One region of the Devosia beringensis genome, then DNA from elsewhere that is predicted to be linked to it. Evidence: riboswitches for the same ligand, from Rfam matches in the RefSeq annotation. Region 1 holds a riboswitch; each other region holds the start of a gene.
The links. Region 1 has a riboswitch for cobalamin ahead of cobW (cobalamin biosynthesis protein CobW). Riboswitches for the same ligand answer to the same signal wherever they lie in the genome.

Region 1 (4,269 bases):
TACCAGGCTAATGCCGAGGCCGAGCTGGTCAAGCTCGACGAATTGCAGGCCGAGCTGGTCACCACAATGGCGCCGGTCGCCGACAAGCCCTTCATCGTCTTTCATGACGCCTATCAGTATTTCGAGGCCCGCTTCGGCCTCGACGTGGCCGGTTCGGTCACCGTCAGCCCCGAAGTGGCGCCCGGCGCCGCCCGCATTGACGAACTCAAGGCCAAGGTCGGCACGCTCGGCGCCACCTGCGTCTTTGCCGAACCCAATTTCGAGCCGACCATCATCTCGGCCATCATCGAGGGCACCTCGGCCAAGGCCGGTGTGCTCGACCCCGAAGGCGGCGCGCTGACCGAAGGCGCCGACCTCTATCCCACCCTGCTGCGCGGCCTTGCCACTAGCCTGGTCGATTGCCTGGGCTAAATGACTCCGCCAGTCCGGTCCGCCGGGCTGGCTATTTCAGCGGCCCCTTGAAGATGAAGAACGCCCCCAGAGCGATCATGGCAAAGCCGATGCCGTGGTTCCAGGTGAGTTTTTCGCCGAGATAGAACACCGCAAACAGCACGAAGACCGACAGCGAGATCACCTCCTGGATGGTCTTGAGCTCGGCCCCCGAATAGACGCCATAGCCGATCCGGTTGGCCGGCACGGCCAGCCAATATTCGAAAAACGCGATGCCCCAGCTGATCAGCACCGCCGCCCACAGCGCCGCGCCGGGCCATTTGAGATGCCCGTACCAGGCAAAGGTCATAAACACATTGGATGCAAGCAGCAGCCCGATCGGGGCCAGCGTGGCGAAATTGAAGCCCAAGGCTTCCTCCTGAACAAACCGGTCAGAACCGGCGGCGCTATCTAGCCGCACTGTCTGCCCCCGGAAAGTCGGTTTCTTGCAGGTCTCGCCCGCTCAGCGGGTATGCTTGGTCTTCTGCTCGAGCGCGTAGAGGTCGTCATGCAGGCTGTCCATCCGCTCCTTGAGCGCGCTCTGGGCGTCATAGACCCCGCGATTGTAGTAATAGGCGCCCATCTTCTCCGCGAAGAACGCCATCAGCATTTCCGCTGGTATGCTGCCGATCTCCTGGTCGAGTTCCTCGCGGAAATAGTCCTTGATCTCGCCGACAATGGCCTTGGTTTCGTCCTTGCTGAACTTGATCGGCTTCATCGCACATCTCCTGGCTGTGTCCTGATCTAGCCCGAGTCGCTTGCCGCTGCCGGGGCTGAAATTGCTGCTTCGGCGCCGCTCTCGGCTTGACGCCAGCCGCGTTTTCCGTGCAACGGCCGGCCAGACATTGCAGTTGCCGCCGTTTGGTGGCACACCACCTCTCGTGTTGGTTCCCGAAGGCCCCGTGCCGGAGGGATACCCGGTTCAGGCGTTTGACGCGCCTGTGCTGGACTAAGGGAACACGGTGCGACGTACCCATCAGGGCGCAATACCGTGGCTGCCCCCGCAACTGTAAGCGGTGCATTCCCCTCAATTGCCACTGGCAGCCTAGCTGCCGGGAAGGCGAGGGGCGTGGTGATCACCGCGAGCCAGGAGACCTGCCATCACACCATCCGGGCGCAGAGCCCTTAACCCTTTGTGCCGTCGGGTGGACGGCCAGGAGATGTCATGACGCAGACCCTATGCTGCCCCAATTCAGTTCTGTCCCGCACTCGCCTTGAGGGTGTGTCCGCATGAGCAAGATCCCCACCACCGTCATCACCGGCTTTCTCGGCGCCGGCAAGACCACCCTGGTCCGCCATCTGCTGGCCCATGCCCCCAAGGGCAAGCGCATTGCGCTGATCATCAACGAGTTCGGCGATCTCGGCGTCGACAAGGATATCCTGGCCGGCTGCGGCGATGAAACCTGCCGCGAGGAGGATATGATCGAGCTCTCCAACGGCTGCATCTGCTGCACCGTAGCCGACGAGTTCATTCCCACCATGCAGGCTTTGCTGGCCCGCCCCGACAAGTTCGATCACATCATCATCGAAACCTCCGGCCTGGCTTTGCCCCAACCGCTGATCCGCGCCTTCAACTGGCCCGAGATCAAGGCCCAGGTCACCATTGACGGTATCGTCACCGTGGCCGACGCCGCCGCTTTGGCAGAAGGCCGCTTTGCCAGCGACGAGGCCGCCGTCGACGCCCAGCGCCGCCAGGATGAAATGCTCGATCACGAGACCCCTTTGGGCGAACTCTTTGAGGATCAGCTCTCGGTGGCCGACCTTGTCGTCATCAACAAGGCCGACCTGCTCGATGCCGCCATGCTCGACAAGGTCGAGGCCAATATCCGCGCCGAACTGCGCCCCGGCGTCGGCGTCATTCGCGCCAGCAATGGCCATGTCGATATCGCCGCTCTGCTCGGCCTGGGCATGGGTAGCGAGGACGACATTGCCAACCGCCCCAGCCATCACGAGCTCGAGCACGGCGGCCAGACCCACGAGCACGACGATTTCGACAGCTTCTCCATCCGCCTGCCATCCATCGCCGGCAAGGACGAGCTGCTCGCCATCATCGAGACCACCATGCGCGAGCATGACGTGCTGCGCCTAAAGGGCTTTGCCGCCGTTCCCGGCGCCAATGCCCGCCTCGCCATCCAGGCCGTCGGCCCCCGCGTCAGCGCCTATTTCGACCGCCCCTGGAAAGACGGCGAAAGCCGCGACACCGCTTTGGTCGTCATCGGCGAAAGCCCCCTCGACCGCACGGCGATTACCGCGAGCCTTGAACGGGCCGTCAAGATCGCCGCCTGATCGGTATTGCCCCGTCATGCAAGCGTGGGCCTCGCATGCTAGTCTTGTGCTGCAGTTTTGCAGAAACACTCAAGCGCGAGGCCCACAATGGCACAGTTGCTCAGTTTCACTACCTGTAACCTCTACAATCTCAACTTACCCGGCAAGGCGATCTATTCGGATGCGGACGGTTGGACCACGGACCAATACAATGCCAAGATCGCCTGGCTCGGCCGGTCCCTTACCGACATGCGGGCCGATGTCTTCGGCTTTCAGGAGCTCTGGCACGCCGACGCGCTTGCCGATCTCATGGCAAGGGCCGGCATTGCCGATAGCCATGTTCCGCTCGTGCCCCCCGATCACGATGGCGGCCGGATCGTCTGCGCTGGCGCTGTTCGAAAGGACATTCTGGAGGACGAGCCCGAATGGATTTCCAGCTTCCCGGACAATTTCAAGCTGCAGGACGAGGGCGACGACGAGCAGACGCCCGATATCCTGGTCCAGATTCGCGGCTTTTCCCGTCCGATTCTGCACTTCACCATCCGGCCGGTCGCCAGTCAGGCTGCCATCCATGTCTTTGTCGTGCATTTCAAATCCAAGGCGCCGACCCGGATTTCCAGCAATGCCTGGTATGATCGGGCAATCCAAGGCCCGCACGCCAAGGCGCTCGGTTCGGCACTGTCCACCATCCGCCGCACGGCCGAGGCGGCGGCATTCCGCATGCTGGTCACCGATCGTCTGCGCGGCAACCACGATCCGCTGGTCGTGCTCGGCGACATCAACGATGCCACGCTCTCCAACACCGCCAATGTACTTACCGGCCAGCCGAACTATCTGTTCGGCCAGTCCATGGGCGGCGGCGACGATGCGCTCTATACGGTCCAGACGCTGCAGCAATATCGCAGCACGCGCGATGTCTACTACACGCACATTTTCCAGAATGAACGCGAATCGCTGGACCACATTCTGGTCAGCGAACAGTTCTACGACAATTCGCGCGATCGCATCTGGGCCTTCGAACGCATGGACCTGGCCAACGATCACCTCAATGACCTCGACCACAAGGCCACTGGCAGCAATGACCACGGCATTGTCCGGGCGGTCTTCAGCCTCGATCCCGCCTGAATAATCTCTGGGCGCGGGAGGCGAAATGCGCCTCCTGCGCCCAGGCCAGTGCCATCCGTGCACGCCAAACTGAAACCAACAGGACCACCAGATGACCGAAATCACCAAGGACGCCAACGGCACCCAGCTCAATGACGGCGACGCCGTCACGCTGATCAAGGACCTCAAGGTCAAGGGCACCTCGGTGACGCTCAAGCGCGGCACCCTGGTCAAGAATATCCGCCTCACCGGCGACACGGCCGAAATCGAGTGCAATGCCGAAAAGGTCAAGGGCCTGGTCCTGCGCACCGAGTTCGTCAAGAAGGCCTGATGACCGCCGCTCCCGCCAGTGCCGCTGTCTTTCCGCTTGCCCGTTTCCTGACGGTGCTGCTGGCTGGCCCGCTGCTGGGCACGCTGGTCTTCATCACCGCTATTCTTGTCACGGGCTGGCAGTTCGAAGCTGGGGCGCTG
Region 2 (4,269 bases), 1.5 Mb from region 1:
AGGCTCAGGGCAGTGGGGCAGCCGACCTCTGGCTGCGCGAGGTCGCCGGCTGGGCCTGGCGCACGCGGCTGCGCGTCTCGCTCTCCATCGATCTCATGGTCGAGCTGCGCGAACGGGCCGAGGTGGAAGCCATCGCCGTCTTTGCCCGAAATCTCAAGGACCTGTTGCTGGCCGCGCCGGCCGGCGCCCGCGCCACGATGGGACTCGATCCGGGCATCCGCACCGGCGTCAAGGTCGCGGTCATCGATGCCACTGGCAAGGTGCTCGATACCGAGACCGTCTATCCCTTCCAGCCGCGCAATGATGTCATGGGTGCGCAGGCGGCGATTGCGGCGCTGATCAAGAAGCATGGCGTGCAGCTGATCGCCATCGGCAATGGCACCGGCAGCCGCGAGACCGAAAAGCTGGTGGCCGACCTTACCGAGCGCCTGCCTTCGCCAAAGCCGACCAAGGTCATCGTCTCGGAGGCCGGCGCCTCGGTCTACTCCGCCTCGGCTTTGGCGGCTGCCGAGTTCCCCGATCTCGACGTCTCGCTGCGCGGCGCCGTCTCCATCGCCCGCCGCCTGCAGGATCCCTTGGCCGAGCTGGTCAAGATCGAGCCCAAGGCCATCGGCGTCGGTCAGTATCAGCACGATATCGACCAGTACCGCCTGGGCCGTTCGCTCGACGCGGTGGTCGAGGACGCGGTGAATGCGGTGGGCGTCGACCTCAACACCGCCTCTGCCCCGCTGCTGGCGCGGATTTCCGGCTTGGGCCCGTCCGTTGCCGAAGCCATCGTCAGCCACCGCGATGCCAATGGGCCGTTCCGCTCGCGCAAGGCCTTGCTGGAGGTGCCGCGCCTCGGCCAGCGCACGTTTGAACAAAGCGCCGGCTTCCTGCGCATTACCGGGGGCGCCGAGCCGCTCGATGCCTCTTCGGTGCATCCGGAGGCCTATGGCGTCGCCCGCAAGATCGTCGCCGCCTGTGGCCGTGATCTGCGCACCATCATGGGCGACAAGTCGGCTTTGGCGGGTCTGAATCCGCAGAGTTTTGTCGATGACCGCTTCGGCCTGCCCACGGTGCGCGATATTCTGTCCGAGCTGGAAAAGCCCGGCCGCGACCCGCGCCCAGCCTTCAAGACCGCGACCTTTGCCGAGGGCGTGGATGACATCAAGCACCTTAAGCCCGGGATGATGCTCGAAGGCACCGTCACCAATGTTGCCGCCTTTGGCGCCTTCGTCGATATCGGCGTGCACCAGGACGGGCTGGTGCATGTGTCGCAATTGGCCGACAAATTCGTCAAGGACCCGCATGAAGTGGTCAAGGCGGGCGACGTGGTCAAGGTCCGGGTGGTCGAGGTCGACGTGCCGCGCCAGCGCATCGGCCTCACCATGCGCAAGGAAATCGATGCCACCGCGCCCACGCGCGAACGCCCGCGCGACCAACCGCTGCGCGCCAATCAGCGCCCGCCGCAGGAGGCGCCGCGCAGCACCGGCTCGTTGGGCGACCGGCTGAGCGAAGCCATGCGCACCAAGAAATAGGCACGCGACGATATGGCCGGTCTCGGGAGGCGGCGTGCTGGCAGCGGCGCCGGCCCTTGCCGCCCTGGCAGGCGCCAGGGGAGGGAGGTTGTCCCGGATCGATCTGGCGGCACGAGGCGCTGCGCCCTTGACTTCAGGGAGCCAGGCTGGCTTGTTGCGCCATGTTGAAGGTTCCTTCGCGGCCTGCCGGCCAAAGGGGATTAAAAGGGAACACGGTGCGACGTACCCATCAGGGCGCAAAACCGTGGCTGCCCCCGCAACTGTAAGCGGTGAGTTCTGCTGGAATCGCCACTGATCCCAAGGGATCGGGAAGGCCCAGACAGCGCATAGACCCGTGAGCCAGGAGACCTGCCATCAACTTGTCTTCAACCCGGCCGGGGTGTGCCGCGGAGAACGATGATGGCGCATGACGACTTCACTGCTGGTCTATGCCTGATGGGTTCGCCTGGTCTGCCCCGCCTGTTAGCAGGGGGTTCCAGTGGGACAGGCGCGTCCATGCCACCACGATAGTTGCATCAGACAGCTTGGCCGATCGGCACAGCGCCAGCCTGTGGCCCAGATTTCACGTTGCAGATCAAAGATACGTAATGTAATAACATCACATTCGACGCGGCATTCGCGACGCGTGCTCAATCGTCTGCGGAGCCTGGCATGATCGCACTGCAACCTGCCGTCCCTGCGCGGCCCGCCGGCCTCAATGTGGACCAGCTGAGCTGGGGCCCGAGCCCGCAGCGGGCCATCATTTCGGGACTGCATTTTTCCGTGCAGCCGGGGCAGATGCTGGCCGTGGTCGGCCCCAATGGCGCGGGCAAATCCAGCCTTCTGCGCTGTCTTTACCGCTACCACCGGCCCACCGCAGGAATGGTGCGGCTTGACGGCGAGGACCTCTGGGCGCTCCGGCCCAAGGCTGTGGCGCGGCGGATCGCCACCGTGCTGCAGGAGCCGGCCAGTGACTTCGGGCTGACCGTGGCCGAAATCGTCGCCCTGGGGCTGGCGCCGCATCAGGGCCCTTTTGCCAGCGCCGATGAACAGCCGGTGCTTGAGGCGCTGGCTCTGCTCGATCTGACATCCCTGGCGCCGCGCAACTTTGCCAGCCTGTCGGGCGGCGAGAAGCAGCGCGTGCTGATCGCCCGCGCGCTGGTGCAAAAGCCCGACCTGCTGATCCTGGATGAACCGACCAACCACCTCGATATCCGCCACCAGCTCGAAGTGCTGGCCCTGCTGGCTGCCCTGCCGGCCACGGTCGTGGTGTCGCTGCACGATCTGGCCCTGGCATCCGCCCATGCGGATCAGGTTCTGGTGCTCGACCAGGGTCAGCAGGTCGATATCGGCCGTCCGCTGGACGTGCTGACCCCAGCGGCGATCGACAGGACCTTTGGGGTATCCACTACCATCGACAGTCATCCCGCCACCGGCCGTCCTCGCTTTTCTTTTCACCTTCCCCTCAAAGCCTAAGGAGCTTCTACGTGCGTTTCGTTCACACAATGCTGGCCACCGGCCTGCTCGTCGCCTCGGCGTCGGCAGCCCAAGCCTTTCCGGTCACCGTCAAGAGTTGCGACCGCGAGGTCACCTTCGCGGCGCCGCCGCAGCGCGCCGTCTCCAATGACGTCAACCTCACCGAAATGATGCTGGCGCTCGGCCTGAGCGACCGCATGGTGGGCTATACCGGCGTGTCGGCATGGAAGACGCTCGACGAAACCCTGCGCCAGGGCGTCGAGCAACTGCCCGAGCTGTCGCCCGACTATCCAACCAAGGAAGTGCTGCTCGGCGCTGATGCCGATTTCTACTTTGCCGGCTGGAACTACGGCATGACGGTGGGTGGCGAGGTAACGCCGCAGACACTCGCCGCCTTCGACATCGCCGTCTACGAGCTCACCGAGAGCTGCATCCACATCATGGCCAAATCCAAGGCCTCGATGGACGATATGTATGTCGATCTGCTCAATCTGGGCCGCATCTTTGGCGTCGAGGACCGCGCCCGTGCCCTGGTGGACGGCTACAGGCAGGAACTGGAGGCCTTCGCCGCCGCGCGTCCGGCGACCGCGGCGGCCCCGTCCGTCTTCGTCTATGACTCGGGGGAGGACATGCCCTTTACCGCCGGTCGCTATGCCATTCCCACGGCGCTGATCGAGGCAGCCGGCGGCCGCAATATCATGGACGATGTCGAGACCAGTTGGGTCGCGGTGGGCTGGGAGCCGGTCATCGAGCGCAATCCGGAGGTGATCGTGATCGTCAATTATGGGGATGTGACAGCCGAGCAGAAGATTGCCTTCATGCAGAACAATCCTGCCTTCTCAGCCATTCCCGCGGTGCAGAACGATCGCTTCGTCGTGCTGGATTATGTCGAGGCGACGCCGGGCCCGCGCAATATCGCGGCCATCAAGCGGCTGTCCGCCGCCTTCTTTCCTTGCTGACCAGGGTGGCCGGCCCCCTGGGGTCGGCCTTTTTCCGAAGGCGACAGACTTTGAGCCACCACAATCTCGTTGCCGGTCCCCGGCATGCCATCCTGCATCACCTTCCCCTGCTGACAGCAGGGCTGGCCATTGTCCTGGTTCTGGTAATGGTGGCCGGCGTCAGCGTCGGCGCCATTGCCATTCCGCTCGATACCGTCTGGGGCGTCATCGCCAGCCACCTGGCGCCCGGCAGTATGGATCCGACCTGGTCGGCCGGGCGGGACAATATCGTCTGGGAGGTGCGCTTGCCGCGCGTGGTGCTGGGCGCCACTGTCGGGGCCAGCCTGGCTCTGGTC
Region 3 (4,269 bases), 1.8 Mb from region 1:
GGTAGCCGAACAGGCTCCGCGTCCCGGTACCGGTACGATCGGCCTTGTCGGTGCCGTGTTCAAGGATGGTGGCGAGAAGCTTGAGATAGGGCTGCATAGCCTTTCAATACCGCGATTCGCTCGCCGCTTCGATCCGTGATCAGCGTGGCGCCCGGTAGGTGAATACCGCCAAGCGTCCTGACAGGACGTGTCAGCAATGCTTTAATAGCTTGGCCGCGATCGTGATTGAGGGGGCGATATGGTCGCTGAACACCTTCGTCACCAGGTCGATGAGGAAACAAGATGAGCCCGGTCCTGCGGCCTTTGCGGCCACGAGAAGCGATGCCCGACTTCGTCCGGGAGGCGCTCGACGCCCGCGGCCTGCTCCAGGCCTATGAGGCCCGCCCGCCCTATCAGCGCAATGATTACCTGCTGTGGATCAACAAGGTGAAGCGCGACGACACCAAGCGCAAGCACCTTGAGCAGATGCTCGCCGAACTGCGGGCAGGCGACGTCTATATGGGCATGGCCTGGAAACGCTGACTCTCAGGCGGGTTCTGCACCATCCGGCTTGGCACCGTCCCCAAGATGGCCCTGCACCAGGCGTGTCAGCAGGGCGATCTGCTCCTGCTGCTGGCCGATCAGCCGCTTGAGATCGTCATTGCGCATCTGGTCGATCTTGTCATGCAGCGCCATGATCTCGATCTCGGCCTTGAGATTGCACTCGTAGTCGTGGCTGGTGACGAGGCGATCCTTGGCCGATTGCCGGTTCTGGCTCATCATGATGACCGGCGCCTGGACGGCCGCCAGCATCGACAGGATCAGGTTGAGAAAGATGAAGGGATAGGGGTCGGGTGCCCCGCCGGCCAGCAGCAGATTGCTGGCCACCCAGGCCAGCAGGGCCACGCCGAAGATGATGAGGAATGTCCAGGAGCCGCCAAACGAGGCCACGCCATCGGCCAGCCGCTGGCCGAAAGTGGCGTCCTCGTCAAAGGTCTTGCTGGTGTCCAGCGAGAGGGTCTGCCGGCTCAGCGCCTTTTCCAGCACATGCCGCTCGCGCGCATTGAGCGCGGTCTCGCCCTTGTCCAGAAACCGCTCTGCCGCGTGACCGAGCTTGTCAGATGTCGTCGTCGCCATGCCAGCCTCACCACATTAGTGCTGGCCGGACTATACCCCGATCGCCCCTGCCACGGCGTTAAAACGGCGACATGCAGGGGTGGCGGCCCCAAGTTTTGGGACCGCCTGAATGCCTAGACAGCGGGACTGTAGAGCCGGTTGTGCAAAAGCGGCAGGCCCTTGAAACCGCCGGTCAGCTTGGCCAAAGCCAGTACGCCAAGGTCGATCAGCGGCTCCAGCACGATCACCAGCATATAGGCGGCGCCGAAGCTGGCCGTGGCTGCCAGGTTCTGTGCCCCGAGACCGCCGCCATAGAGCGACCAGAAGGCAACCCAGGCGACCGTGCCGCCCTGATAGGCGGTCGACAGCATGAGCGCCTGGCCATAGCCGACATCCTTGTAGGCCGTGGCCTGCGGAATGATGCGCTTGGCCAGGAAGGTCATGGCATAGAGCGGCACGAGCAGCGTGGTGACGTTCATGCCATATTGCGGCAGGTCGAAGGGCGCAAAGAACAGGCCCTGCAGCAGCAGGCCCAGGGCGAGGCCCAGCCCGGTCGCGCCGGCGCCAAAGATCAGGAACAGGGTCGAGCCCAGGATCAGGTGGACTTCCGACACGCCGACGGCATGGTGTGGAAACACCTCGAAGAAGCTGAACACCAGCGCCGTGGTGCAAAGGCTGCGCAGCGCCAGGGCGCCGGCGCCTTCGGTGCGAATCGTGTCGAGCGCCATCTTGGCGGCCAGCCCGAACGATCCGGCGGCCGTGGCGTAGCTCAGGGTAATCTTGGCACCGTCAACGATGCCCGGTTCGATATGCATGTCTGGCTCCTCTCCGCACCCACCGTGCGGCCTGCTGTCGTCAAAGAGCACTGCTGTGCTCGCATGTGATGGCAGGTCTCCTGGCTCACGGATTGCATCGGCACGCGCCTTCCCGACCTGGCGTCAGTGGCATTTTGCGGCCGAAAACCGTTTACAGTTGCGGGGGCAGCCACGGTTTTGGCTCCTGATGGATACGCCGCACCGTGTTCCCTTTTCATCCGCCCCGCGCATGCGGGGGCGAAAACCATCACGATGACGTTAGCGCATGACGCCGTACCGGGACAAGCGCCATGCGGGGGCCGGTGTACCGCCGGGATCACGCAGAAATTTGTCGCAGCATTTGCATCGCACCGGCAGCGCGCCTATATAGGGATTGCTCGCAAGAGCTATGGCGATAAATTGTCATCGTAATAAGCCATTCGGACCCGGGGGCAGTACCCGGCGCCTCCACCATCTACCCCTTTTCGGGGCAGCCAATGGGGGCGAAACAGGATCGACGAGGGTGTAAAGGGTGTGCTTTTGCTCGGTGAGGTACCACCGTTATCGGTCCGAAACTTATAGTTGCAAATGACAACAATAAGGCTCCAGTCGCTCTCGCTGCGTAAGCAGTGCTAGCATTGGGAAATTAAGTCCTCCACCCCTAGCCGGGTGACAGGCGGGGTTCGCAGGCACCTGGCAACAGAAGCCTGCACTTGCATTTTCAGGTGCCGGGCAGCCGACAAGCTTTAGTTCTTGAAATCGCACGGAACGTAGGGCTGATATGGGCCGTTCGGGATTCTATCTCTCAGCACCGGAAGGGTGACCATGGCCGAAGACCACATGCGCTACGATATTCTCGCTCAGGAAGCCCTGCGCGGCGTCGTGCGCAAGGTATTGGCGGAAGTCGCCAGGACCGGCCTGCCGGGCGAACACCACTTCTTCATTTCCTTCCTGACACGTGCCCCTGGCGTGCGTCTGAGCGAAAAACTGCTCGGCCAGTATGACAAGGAAATGACCATCGTCATCCAGAACCAGTATTGGGACCTCAAGGTTTCCGAGACCGGTTTTGAAGTCGGCCTCTCTTTTGACGGCATTCCCGAAACCCTCGTCATCCCGTTCTCGGCGGTCAAGGGCTTCTTTGATCCGTCGGTCCAGTTCGGCCTGCAGTTTGATCCGCAGACCGCGCCGGGTGCCGAAATGGTCGAAGCTGCCGAGGACGACGCCGTCGAGGCAGAGGCCGGCACAGCCGGCGCCGAAGGCGAAAAGCCCGGTGAAAAGGTCGTCAGCCTCGACGCTTTCCGCAAGAAGCCCTGACTCCTGCCGATGGACAAGCGCTCCCTGTCCATCGCCGGCCACCGCACGTCCATTGCGCTCGAGCCCGAATTTTGGGCGGCGCTGGAACTGATGGCGGGTGAGGCCGGACAAACCATGACCGCCCTGATCGCCAGCATCGACGCCGACCGACAGACCACCAATCTGTCATCGGCGGCGCGCCTGGCCGTGCTCGACTGGTATCGCCGCAAGGCGGAGACACCGGCTGCAGGCAGCACGGCGCTCTAGGTACCGGGCAGGCCTGTCGAGGGCGGCAGCTGCGGCGGCGGCAGACCCAGATAAAGCGGCCCTGACGGCGCAGGATTGGCTTGTGCCGGCTCGGAAGCGGGCGGTGGCGCCTCGAGCGCCTGCTGTGCCGCGGCTTCCTCGGCCAGCCGCGCCGCCTCTTCGGCCGCCGCCCGCGCCGCGGCCTCTTCGGCCGCCCGCCGCCGCTGCTCGGCAATCAGCCGGTTGCGCTCCTCAGCCGCCGCGCGCTGCCGTTCGGCATCGGCTGCCCGCAAGGCCTCGAGGCGATCGACTTCCAGCTCATTGGCCCGCACCTGGATGGCGGCCACCATTTCATCGAGGTCAAGCTGCGCCATGGGGGCCAGCAGCGTGCCGCCGATCCGGCTGAAGATGCGGGCCGTATCGGCGCCGATCAGCCCGCCGGCATCCTCAAAGCCATTGGGCGTCAGGGCGAATTCGCCCCCCAGGCCCAGGCTTTCCAGCCCAAGGGTCAGATCCCCGGCCAGCCGCGCTCCGGCGCCATCGACGAGGAAATTGGTCAGCCGTAGCACGCCCCCGGCAATGGTGAAGGCGCCGGCCGCCGACGGCGCCGCAAACGGCCCCTGTTCGAGGCTCTGGGCAATGATGGTGCGCAGCGCATCGCCATCCATGTTCAACACGTCACTGAGCCCAGCCAGTGCCGGAAACACCTGCGGCGACAGCTGCGAAGCGGCAAAATCGGTTACAGTGAAATTGCCCTCCCCGGCCAGCGCGCCTAGCACTTCGGCAATGCTGGCGCCGGTGCCGTCGACCTGCACACCGCCTTCCAGCACGCCCGTCAGCG

Region 2: linked by a shared signal. The riboswitch ahead of GDR53_RS16440 (ABC transporter ATP-binding protein) and the one ahead of cobW (cobalamin biosynthesis protein CobW) in region 1 are both predicted to bind cobalamin.
Region 3: linked by a shared signal. The riboswitch ahead of GDR53_RS14915 (energy-coupling factor ABC transporter permease) and the one ahead of cobW (cobalamin biosynthesis protein CobW) in region 1 are both predicted to bind cobalamin.

Annotation. Positions count from the first base shown of each region.
Region 1 is NZ_CP045422.1:799,331-803,599, reverse strand. It holds gene GDR53_RS03980 (zinc ABC transporter substrate-binding protein) at 1-411, shown strand, start outside; gene GDR53_RS03975 (DMT family protein) at 443-739, opposite strand; gene GDR53_RS03970 (DUF2164 domain-containing protein) at 893-1,147, opposite strand; cobalamin riboswitch at 1,349-1,529, shown strand; gene cobW (cobalamin biosynthesis protein CobW) at 1,660-2,715, shown strand; gene GDR53_RS03960 (endonuclease/exonuclease/phosphatase family protein) at 2,803-3,819, shown strand; gene GDR53_RS03955 (alkylphosphonate utilization protein) at 3,911-4,129, shown strand; gene GDR53_RS03950 (hypothetical protein) at 4,129-4,269, shown strand, end outside.
Region 2 is NZ_CP045422.1:3,371,237-3,375,505, forward strand. It holds gene GDR53_RS16435 (Tex family protein) at 1-1,520, shown strand, start outside; cobalamin riboswitch at 1,672-1,890, shown strand; gene GDR53_RS16440 (ABC transporter ATP-binding protein) at 2,172-2,975, shown strand; gene GDR53_RS16445 (ABC transporter substrate-binding protein) at 3,005-3,934, shown strand; gene GDR53_RS16450 (FecCD family ABC transporter permease) at 4,081-4,269, shown strand, end outside.
Region 3 is NZ_CP045422.1:3,063,881-3,068,149, reverse strand. It holds gene GDR53_RS14930 (thymidylate synthase) at 1-97, opposite strand, end outside; gene GDR53_RS14925 (YdeI/OmpD-associated family protein) at 322-522, shown strand; gene GDR53_RS14920 (DUF1003 domain-containing protein) at 526-1,116, opposite strand; gene GDR53_RS14915 (energy-coupling factor ABC transporter permease) at 1,230-1,910, opposite strand; cobalamin riboswitch at 1,964-2,174, opposite strand; RNA gene ssrA (transfer-messenger RNA) at 2,247-2,603, shown strand; gene GDR53_RS14905 (SspB family protein) at 2,715-3,203, shown strand; gene GDR53_RS14900 (ribbon-helix-helix domain-containing protein) at 3,213-3,449, shown strand; gene GDR53_RS14895 (AsmA family protein) at 3,446-4,269, opposite strand, start outside.